Regions from separate parts of the Burkholderia sp. Ac-20345 genome, predicted to be linked through region 1. Evidence: riboswitches for the same ligand, from Rfam matches in the RefSeq annotation. Region 1 holds a riboswitch; each other region holds the start of a gene.

The links. A riboswitch is a leader RNA that binds a small molecule or an ion and turns the genes downstream of it on or off. The one in region 1 is predicted to bind cobalamin.
Region 2: another riboswitch for cobalamin. It lies ahead of cobW (cobalamin biosynthesis protein CobW); the one in region 1 lies ahead of G3O06_RS38410 (CbtB-domain containing protein).
Region 3: another riboswitch for cobalamin. It lies ahead of G3O06_RS31090 (iron ABC transporter permease); the one in region 1 lies ahead of G3O06_RS38410 (CbtB-domain containing protein).

The regions. Positions count from the first base shown of each region.
Region 1 is NZ_JAAGPO010000189.1:4,185-7,452, forward strand. Features, by position in the region: gene G3O06_RS38400 (inorganic phosphate transporter) at 1-915, opposite strand, end outside; gene G3O06_RS38405 (histidine phosphatase family protein) at 1,101-1,688, opposite strand; cobalamin riboswitch at 1,740-1,876, shown strand; gene G3O06_RS38410 (CbtB-domain containing protein) at 1,909-2,118, shown strand; gene G3O06_RS38415 (CbtA family protein) at 2,132-2,854, shown strand; gene G3O06_RS38420 (LysR family transcriptional regulator) at 2,877-3,268, opposite strand, start outside.
Region 2 is NZ_JAAGPO010000199.1:1,997-5,264, forward strand. Features, by position in the region: partial or broken gene cobN (cobaltochelatase subunit CobN) at 1-331, opposite strand, end outside; gene cobW (cobalamin biosynthesis protein CobW) at 338-1,426, opposite strand; cobalamin riboswitch at 1,756-2,022, opposite strand; cobalamin riboswitch at 2,137-2,374, shown strand; gene cobA (uroporphyrinogen-III C-methyltransferase) at 2,544-3,268, shown strand, end outside.
Region 3 is NZ_JAAGPO010000114.1:23,420-26,687, reverse strand. Features, by position in the region: gene G3O06_RS31095 (ABC transporter ATP-binding protein) at 1-222, opposite strand, end outside; gene G3O06_RS31090 (iron ABC transporter permease) at 219-1,334, opposite strand; cobalamin riboswitch at 1,376-1,627, opposite strand; gene G3O06_RS31085 (ATPase) at 1,782-2,132, shown strand; gene G3O06_RS31080 (cell division protein ZapA) at 2,129-2,443, shown strand; RNA gene ssrS (6S RNA) at 2,524-2,705, shown strand; gene G3O06_RS31070 (EVE domain-containing protein) at 2,777-3,238, shown strand.

The sequences.
Region 1 (3,268 bases):
CGCGGCTGCCTGGTTCGCGACCGCAACGAAGGTCTGCGTCTCGGCCGGCGTCACGGCCTTGTTCAGTGCATAAGCGGTCGGCACCGTGCCGATCAGGATCAGCATGATGAGGCCCATCCCTTTCTGGCCGTCGTTCGAGCCGTGCGCGAACGACACGCCCGTGCAGGTCAGGATCAGCAGGCAGCGAATCCAGAACGGCGGCGGCTGGTCCTTCGGCGGCTCCTTGTACAGTTCCGGAATCCGCACGAGCGTTTTCAGCACGAGCAGCAGCAGCGCGGCACACAGGAAGCCGACGAGCGGCGAGAGCAGCAGCGACTTGCCGACGCCGAGCGCTTGGCCCCAGTCGACGCCGCTCGTGCCGGACGGCCCGTGCATCAGCTGGTTCATCAGCCCGACGCCGATGATCGAGCCGATCAGCGTATGCGAGCTCGACGACGGCAACCCGAAATACCAGGTCGCGAGGTTCCACACGATCGCGGCGATCAGCAGCGCGAACACCATCGAGAAGCCCGCGCCGCTGCCGACCTGCAGGATCAGCTCGACCGGCAGCAGTTGCAGGATGCCGAACGCGACGGCGCCGCTCGAGATCATCACGCCGAGGAAGTTCCACAGGCCGGACCAGATCACCGCGACGTTCGGTGTCAGCGAGTGCGTATAGATCACGGTGGCCACCGCGTTCGCGGTGTCGTGGAAACCGTTGACGAATTCGAAGCCGAGCGCGATCAGCAGCGCGGCGCCGAGCATCAGGTACGGGAACAGCGACCCTTCGCGCATCGGCGACAGATCGTCGATCAGGTGGGTGGCGATATAGATCGCACCGATCGCGAGCACCAGCAGGAAGACGGCATAGCCGAGCTGCCTGGTGCGCTCGACGGAACCCGAATTGTTCGGGGCAGACGAAGCAGGTTGATTCATGACGGTATCTCGTAAGGGAACCGCGACCGATCCTAGCTTCGGCTAGCAGTCAGTTTGATGACAGCAGGGAGTGCGAACGGTGTGTCTTACAGCGACGTAAGGTGAGCATCGCCAGGCAATTGCGATACGACGCGACATGTCGGCTTGCGTCGTGGCCGACATCGCGAACGCAACAGGGCAGGAGGCTAGGTGGCAGTGTCGCGCCGATCGTCGGCGGCGATCAACATCCATCCGTGCGGCGACGCAGCGAATGTCGTGCACGACAGCGGTGCGACGTCGATGCGGGTTGCCGCGTCGGGATCCATCCGCAGCGCATGCGCGACGGCCGCGCGAACGATCGGTGCATGTGTGATGGCGACGATGTCGCGGTCGTGCTGCAGCGCGTTCAACCATGCGCCGACGCGGCGCATCGCTGCATCGAACGATTCGCCGCCGTGCGGCGACGCGGACGGATCGCCGATCCACGCACCCAGTTCGTCAGGCAGGTCGCGCGCGAGGTCGTGTAGCCGCCGGCCGCGCCAGTTTCGGTAGTCGATGTCGCGCAGTGCGTCATCGATGTCCGCGCGCAGCCCGAGCGCATCGGCGGTCTGCACCGCACAGCGGGCCGGGCTGCACAGCACGAGCGCGCCTGCGACGCCCGTCCACCGGTCGCGCAGCGCCGCGGCTTCGGCGAGCCCGTGCGCGTCGAGCGGATCGTCGTCGGGAAACGTGCCGGTGCGCATCGCCCGGGTCGACGCATGTGCAATCAGGCGCAGCGAGGCATGCATGTTCATGTCGGTTTTCGGATGATCCGGGACGGACGCGCTCGTCCACCTGCCGCCGCTTCAATACGCGAACATTCGCGCGTACAATTCGCCGGATACGAAATGCGGAAGCCGGTGCAATCCCGGCGCGGTCGCGCCACTGTAACCGGTGATCCATGATCCCGGAAGCCAGACCTGCCTTCGTACCCATCCAACATTTGTCGGGGCGCGATTCCCCTGAGGTGCATCCATGAGCGAAGCAGTGCTGAAGCCGGCGGTCGTGCCGGCACCCATCCCCGTCCGTGAACTGTTGCCGTGGGCCGTGTTCGTCGGCCTGATCCTGTTGCTCGCACTGTATTTCGTCGGTGCGGAACAAGGCGCGACGTCGCTGGTGCCGGGCATGTATGTCCACGAGTTCGTCCACGACGGCCGCCATCTGCTCGGCTTCCCCTGCCACTGACGCGGAGGTCACGATGGTCGGAAAGCTGCTCATGCGCGGGATGCTCGCAGGCATCGCCGCAGGCCTCCTCACGTTCGGTTTCGCGAAAGTCGTCGGCGAACCGCAAGTCGATCAGGCAATCTCCTTCGAAGAAAAAACCGAAGCCGCCCACGGCGAAGCACCGGAACCCGAACTGGTCAGCCGCCACACGCAAGCCGGCCTCGGTCTGCTGACGGGCGTCGTGACCTACGGCGCGGCATTCGGCGGGCTGTTCTCGCTGGTCTTTGCGTATGCGTATGGCCGAGGCAGCCGTCTCCCGGCACGGCCGCTGGCTGCGTGGCTCGCGCTGGCGTCGTTCGTCGCGCTCGTGATCGTGCCGAACATCAAGTACCCGGCCAATCCGCCGTCGGTTGGCGACCCCGACACGATCGGCTATCGCACGGGGCTGTTCTTCCTGATGATCGCGATCTCGGTCGCGACGATGGTGTTCTCGGTCAGCGTGCGCCGCCATCTGCTGGCGAAGCTCGGGCAGTGGAACGCGTCGATCGTCGCCGGGCTCGTGTTCGTCGCGATCATCGCGGCCGTGCAGATCGGGCTGCCGTCGGTCAGCGAGTTGCCGGCCGATTTCCCGGCGGCCTTGCTGTGGAAGTTCCGCGTGGCGGCCATCGGCATGCAGGTGATCATGTGGACGACGATCGGCCTGTTGTTCGGCGCGTGGGTCGAGCGCAGCGAACGCGTCGGCATGCGCGCGGCCTGACGCACTTGAGAACCGGGCGCGCCTAGCGCAGCATGCGCGGCGCGCTCCACGTCGATTCGCGCGCCAGCGCGACGAACGCGGCCAGATAGTCGATCGACGCATCCGCGTCGCGGATGCCGAGGAAGATCTGCTTCGCGATTCCCTTCTTGCCAAGCTTGACCGGCACGACCGGCATCCGGTCCACGTATTCGTCGGCCAGCCATCTCGGCAGCGCGGCCACGCCGCGCCCGCTCGCCACCATCTGCAGCATGATGTCGGTCGTCTCGATCGACTTGTGCCGCCTCGGCACGATGCCGGCCGGCGTCAGGAACTGGTTGTAGATGTCGAGCCGGTCGGTTTCGACCGGGTAGGTGATCAGGATCTCGTCGGTCAGCTGCTCGGGCGTCACGTAGTCGGCGTTCGCGAACCGATGTG
Region 2 (3,268 bases), on a different contig from region 1:
GCTGCCCGCGCTTCGACGCGAGCGACACGGCCTGCTCGATCCCGTACGGCCAGTACGCCTCGCCGCCGAGATGGTCGATCACGACCGACTTCGCATGCTGCAGCACGTCGTCGACGTAGAAGTCGACCGACGCCGGCTGCCGCAGGAACGTGACGTTCGCGAGCCGCACGCTCGGGAAGCCGGCCGGCAGGTGCGGCACGACGCTCGCGAGCAGCGACAGCGTCGTGTCGGCCGAACTCAGGATCACGATCTCGGCCGGCTGCTGGTCGATCCGGACGACACCCTGAGTATCGTCGACGAAGCCTCCCGGTGTGGTGCGCAGCAGATGCATCGTGCGTTACGCCTGTTGCGGCTCGGCCGCGCACGCGGCGTCGAACGCGCGTTGCAGCGCGGCCGCGTCGAGATCCTCGCCGATCAGCACGAAGCGGCTCGCGCGCGTTTCGCCGTCCTGCCAGCGACGGTCGAAATAGCTGTCGAAGCGGCGCCCGACGCCCTGGATGACGAGCCGCATCGGCGCGCCGGGCAGCGCGGCGAAGCCTTTCGCGCGATAGATCGTGTGCGCCTCGACGACGCGCTGCAGCGCCGCGATCGTCGCTTCGCGCGTGCCGGCGTCGCCCGACACGACCACCGAGTCGAAATCGTCGTGATGGTGATCGTGATCGCCGTCGTCGGCCGAGCCGTGATGATCGTGACGCAGGTGGATCGTTTCTTCCGATGCCGATTCGAGGCCGAGCAGCAGTGCGAGGTCGAGTTCGCCGCGCGTCGCGCGCACGATCTTCACCTGCGGCGGGATTTCGTCGCGGATCGCGGTTTCGATCTGTGCAAACTCCGTATCGCCGACGAGATCGGCCTTGTTCACGATCACGAGATCGGCGGACGACAGTTGATCGGCGAACAGCTCGTGCAGCGGCGATTCGTGGTCGAGGTTCGGATCGGCGCGGCGCTGCGCGTCGACGGCCTGCGGGTTTTCCGCGAACTGGCCGCTTGCGGCGGCCGGCCCGTCGACGACGGTCACGACCGCGTCGACCGTGAAGCTGTTGCGGATCGTCGGCCAGTTGAACGCCTGCACGAGCGGCTTCGGCAGCGCGAGGCCCGAGGTTTCGATCAGCACGTGGTCGATGTCCGCGCGGCGCTCGACGAGCGCTTCCATCACCGGATAGAACTCTTCCTGCACGGTGCAGCACAGGCAGCCGTTCGCGAGTTCGTATAGCTGGCCCGCCGCTTCGCCCTGCGCGCCCTCGGCATCCTCGCAGCCGATGCCGCAGCCCTTGAGGATTTCGCCGTCGATGCCGAGCTCGCCGAATTCGTTGACGATCACCGCGATGCGGCGGCCTTCGGCGTGCTGCAGGATGTGGCGCATCAGCGTCGTCTTGCCGCTGCCGAGAAAGCCCGTGACGATCGTGACGGGAAGCTTGCGTAGGGTCATGGTAGGTCCGGTGTCGAAGATGGAATCAGGACGGGATCGTCGCGTCGATGGCGGCGTGGCAGTTCATCTGGCGGATCGCAGGCGTGCCGTCGCGCGGTCCGGACGGACAGTCGCGGGACAGGTGGTACGACGAATCGGACATGGTGCTTCCTTGCGAACGGTCGACATCGTGAGTGCCAACACGGCTGCCGCTGGCCCGCTGCACGCCGCCTGCCGTTCGCCGCGCCGGCCGGCGCGGGTTCGCGCAGGGACGGATCGGCGGAGGAAACGGGCGACACGCGGGCGTCGGGCCTGCTGCGGCCGTGGACGATGCGCCGCCTCCCCGCGGCGCTGAACCCCAACGTTTAGGCCGGTATCCGGGCTGGCGAACACGCCGCTTCGCCTTCCCGGATGCACGCGGCATCCAGTGGCGGTCGTCCGCATGCGCGCGGCATGCGGCGAAGCGGCGTTGCGTCACACTTGCGCGCGACGCGTTCGCTTACCGTTGCGGGGGCAGCACAGGTTGGCTCGACTGCGGCGCAGGCAGGCTTCCTGTTTCCCGTTTAACTGCGCATGCCGGAGCGGCGCGCGCGAGCACCAAAACGCGTGCGAGTGTAGGCGGCGGTGCGGGGAGCGTCAAGGCGGAACGGGCCGCCGGGCCCGGTTTCCCATGCCCGGCGCGCGTGGCCGGAAGCCGTGCGCGGCGGTTCGCACGGGTGGATCGCTGTGCTATCGTATGCGCCGCGTTCGGTGCTCGCATGCGCATTCCGCGCCTGCAGTTAAACGGGAAACAGGAGGCGGACCACCGCCCGGCCTGTGCTGTCCCCGCAACGGTACGCCGCCCGCGCGACGCGCTTCCCCGCGCACGCGTCCATGCCGCCCACGATGCCACTGCCCTTCAGCCGGGCGGGAAGGCTGCGGCCTGGCAAGCGGCCAGCCCGGATACCGGCCGACGCAAGGGGCGAGCCCGACGCTCGCCGAACGCCCGATCCGCGGGGGACGGATGGGGTGCGCATTTTGCCCGCGTCCGCGCGGGCTTCGTTCGATCCGTCATGCCTGACCTGTCCGCTGGCCGCCGCCGCGCCGCCTGCCTGCCCTGTTTCACTGTTTCGACACGGTGCGCGCCGTGCCACGCCCGATGAGCCGCGCCTGGCTCATCGGCGCCGGCCCCGGCGACGCCGACCTGCTGACGCTCAAGGCCGCCCACGCGATCGGCGCGGCGGACGTGCTGCTCGTCGACGATCTCGTGAATCCCGACGTGCTGCGCCATGCGCGTGCCGATGCGCTCATCGAGCACGTCGGCAAGCGCGGCGGTCATGCGTCGACGCCGCAGGAAGCGATCGTCGCCGCGATGCTCGCGCATCTGCAAGCGGGCCGCAGCGTCGCGCGGCTCAAAGGCGGCGATCCGTTCGTGTTCGGCCGCGGCGGCGAGGAGCTGACCGCGCTCGGCGCGGCGGGATTCCCGGTCGAGGTCGTGAACGGCGTCACCGCGGGCATCGCCGCGCCGGCCGCAATCGGCATACCGGTCACGCAGCGCGGCGACGCTCAGGGGGTGATCTTCGTCACGGGCCACGGCGCGGGCGCCGATGAACCCGACTGGCGCGCGCTCGCGGCCACGCGCATGACGATCGTCATCTACATGGGCATCCGCCGGCTCGACGCGATTGCAACCGCGCTGCGCGACGGCGGCCTGCCCGGCGATACGCCGTGCGCGGCGATCGAGAACGCGACGCGCCCCGGGCAGCGGCACGTGCTCGCGACGCTCGACACGCTCGTCGAACGCGTCGGGGCAACCGGCATCGGCTCGCCGGCGATCGTCGTGATCGGCCGCGTCGCGGCGTTCGCCGCCGATCCCGCGGTACG
Region 3 (3,268 bases), on a different contig from region 1:
GTCGATCTCGACCCGTCCGCCGGCCGGCGGCTGCAGCCCGGCGAGGGTTGCAAGCAGCGTCGTCTTGCCCGCGCCGTTCGGCCCGGCGACGCACCAGATCTCGCCGGGACGGAACGCCCGGGTGAAGCCATCGAGCAGCGTGCGCGCGCCGGCCTTCAGCGTCAGGTTGACGGCCGCGTAGTTCATGTCGCCAGTGGTGGCATGCAGTGCGGCCCCCGTCATCGCATCGGCCTCCTCAACAACATCCACAGGAACACCGGCACGCCGATCAATGCGGTCATCACGCCGACCGGCAGTTGCGCGGGCGCGATCGCGGTGCGTGCGAGCAGGTCAGCCGCCATCACGCCGCCGCCGCCCGCGAGCATCGCGGCCGGCAGCAGCATCCGCTGGTCGTTGCCGAAGGCGAGCCGCAGCGCATGCGGCACGACGAGGCCGACAAAGCCGATCGTGCCGGCTGTCGTCACCGCGGCCGCGGCGGCCAGCGACGCGACGAGATAGATCCGCACGCGCAGGCGCGCAACGGGCACACCGAGCGCGAGCGCGGTCGCGTCGCCGCGCAGCAGCACGTTCAGTTGCGGCGCGGCCGGCAGCGCGACGCATGCGGCCAGCAACAACGCACCCCACGCGAACCACGGCGCGGTCACGCCGTTCAGGTCGCCCGTCAGCCAGAAGATGATCCCGCGCAGCCGTGCTTCGGGCGCGAGCGACAGCAGCAGTGTGACGAGCGCGCCCCACCCCGCCGCGATCACGACGCCCGTGAGCAACAGCCGAGGCGACGCGTCGCGCGACTCGCCGCGCCACAGCTCGCGGCGCGCGAGACCGAGCACGAGCGCGACCGACACGAGCGAACCGGCGAACGCCGACGCATCGACGAGCCACCACGCGCCGCCCGCGATCATCGCGACGAGCGCGAAACCGGCCGCACCGCCCGACACGCCGAGCACGTACGGCTCCGCGAGCGGGTTGCGCAACAGCACCTGCAGCAGTGCACCGGATAGCGCGAGCAGCGCGCCGCATGCAAAGCCCGCGAGCGCGCGCGGCAGGCGCAGCGTGCGGACGATATCGGCGAACAGCGCGTCGCCGCCATGCGGCACGAGCGACGCGAGCGCCTGCCATGGCGACATCGGCACACTGCCGATCGACAGCGACGCGACGAACAGCAACGCGACCGCCACAGCCAGCGCGGCCCAGATCGCGGTGGCGCGTGCGGCGCTCATGCCGCGCGCGGCGCCGCACACGACGTGCGGCGCACCTGCTTGCGGCTGCCGGCCGGTCGTGACTTGAGCGCCGCGCGGACGATTGGGGTCAGCATCGAAGAAGATTCCATGAAGCATTGCGCGCCCCGCCTCCCCGCAGGCCGCGCGTCACGAAGCCCGTGCGGGCTTCCCGTCTCGGCCGGTATCCGGGCTGGCGGCGGTCCGGCTCGCCTTCCCGCGCGATGACGCGCAGTGGCCCGCGTCCGCATGCACGACCTGCACGCGAAACGCGCCCGAGCCGGCCTGCGTCACGGGACGCGGCCGCTTACCGTTGCGGGGGCAGCGCAGGTTGGCGGGCTTCCGGCGCCCACGCCCTGCTTCCCGTTTAACCGCGCGTTCCACGCGCGAGCACCGAGGCGGCGCCAGTTTAGGAGCGGGTCGCGCGAGCGTCAAGGAAGCGTCCGGACACGCATGGGAAGCGCTGATTCGCGGCAAGAAGCAGGGGTGTTACGACTGGAAACGTTACAGATGTCGGATTGCGCGTTATTCCGCGCTAAAATGCTGGGTCTTTAGAGGACGCAGCAAATGCTCAACGAACTCGAAACCCTATCTCAAAATATTGGCCGTCTGATTTCGCTGAACAAGCGCTATCACTCGGAACGGCTCGCGCTCGAGGAGCAGGTCGCGCAATTGCGCGCGGATGCGGACGCAGTCCGCACGGAACTCGCGCAACTGCGCGACGAACGTAATGCGCTCGCAGCCGAGCGCGACACTTTGTCGGCAAAGATCGACGACGCCCAGGTGAAACTGAACGCGATTCTCGAAAAGCTCCCGCGCTCGAAAAACGCGGAGCAAGCCGACAACCAGCTCGACCTGCTGGATGCACAGGCGCGTGCGGATGGCGATGACGCGGCCAGCCACGGAGAACATGCATGAGCACCAAGCAGATCGAAGTCTCGATTCTCGGTCAGCCCTATCGTCTCGCCTGTTCGGCCGAGACCGAAGCGGCGCTGCTCGAAGCGGTCGCGCGCGTCGACGCCGAAATGTCGAAAATCCGCTCGAACAGCTCGGTACGCGGCACCGATCGCATCGCCGTGATGGCGGCGCTGTCGCTCGCGTCCGAATTGCTGCGGCTGCAAACGAGCGTGCGGCACGGTGAAGCATTTCCGGCGGAAGAAATCCGTCGTACAATGCACCAGATGAACGAACAGCTCGGCGCGGTGCTCGCACAGCACGAGACGCAGTAACGTTTGATCGATGCGTCGATTCCCCTTGATCTCGGCGATCAACGGTGGTCAAATTGGCGCAACGAAACACAGTTCAGTCAGCTTCCCTGCCTGGTTCGCCAAGGTCATATATTCCTTGAACCAATGCCATGTGCACGGTTGCGGAAATTTGTAGCACGGGCGCGCGCGTCACTCTGTCTGATGTACCCGAAGTGCTGCTAACTGCGACCAATTCTGAACCCCAGGTTCAGGATGCCGGCCTAGCGGCCAAGGCGGGGGCCTATCCAACGGCATCGGGCGAAGCCCGGTGCCGTTTTCTTTTGTAGCAGCCTCTTTCTGCGTCGATCACGATCCATGCAATACTGGCTGATGAAGTCCGAACCGGACGAAGCAAGCATCGACGATCTCGCCAACGCACCGCAGCGCTCGCTGCCGTGGACCGGCGTGCGCAACTATCAGGCGCGCAATTTCATGCGCGACACGATGAAGATCGGCGACGGCGTGCTGTTCTATCACTCGAGCTGCCCCGAGCCGGGCATCGCGGGCCTCGCCGAAGTGTCGTCGACGCCCTACCCCGATCCCACGCAGTTCGATCCCCAAAGCCCCTATTACGACCCGAAGTCGAATCAGGAAGCGCCGCGCTGGCTGCTCGTCGACGTGCGCTACGTAAAAAAATCGCCGCTCGTGCCGCTTGCGGCGCTGCGCGAACACGACGAACTCGCCGACATGCGCGTGCTCGCGCGCGGCAACCGGCTGTCGATCACGCCCGTCACGCGCGCCGAATGGCGCTTCATCACCGAAAAGCTGATGAAGTAGGCGCACGCCAAAGGTCAAATCTGGTCAGTA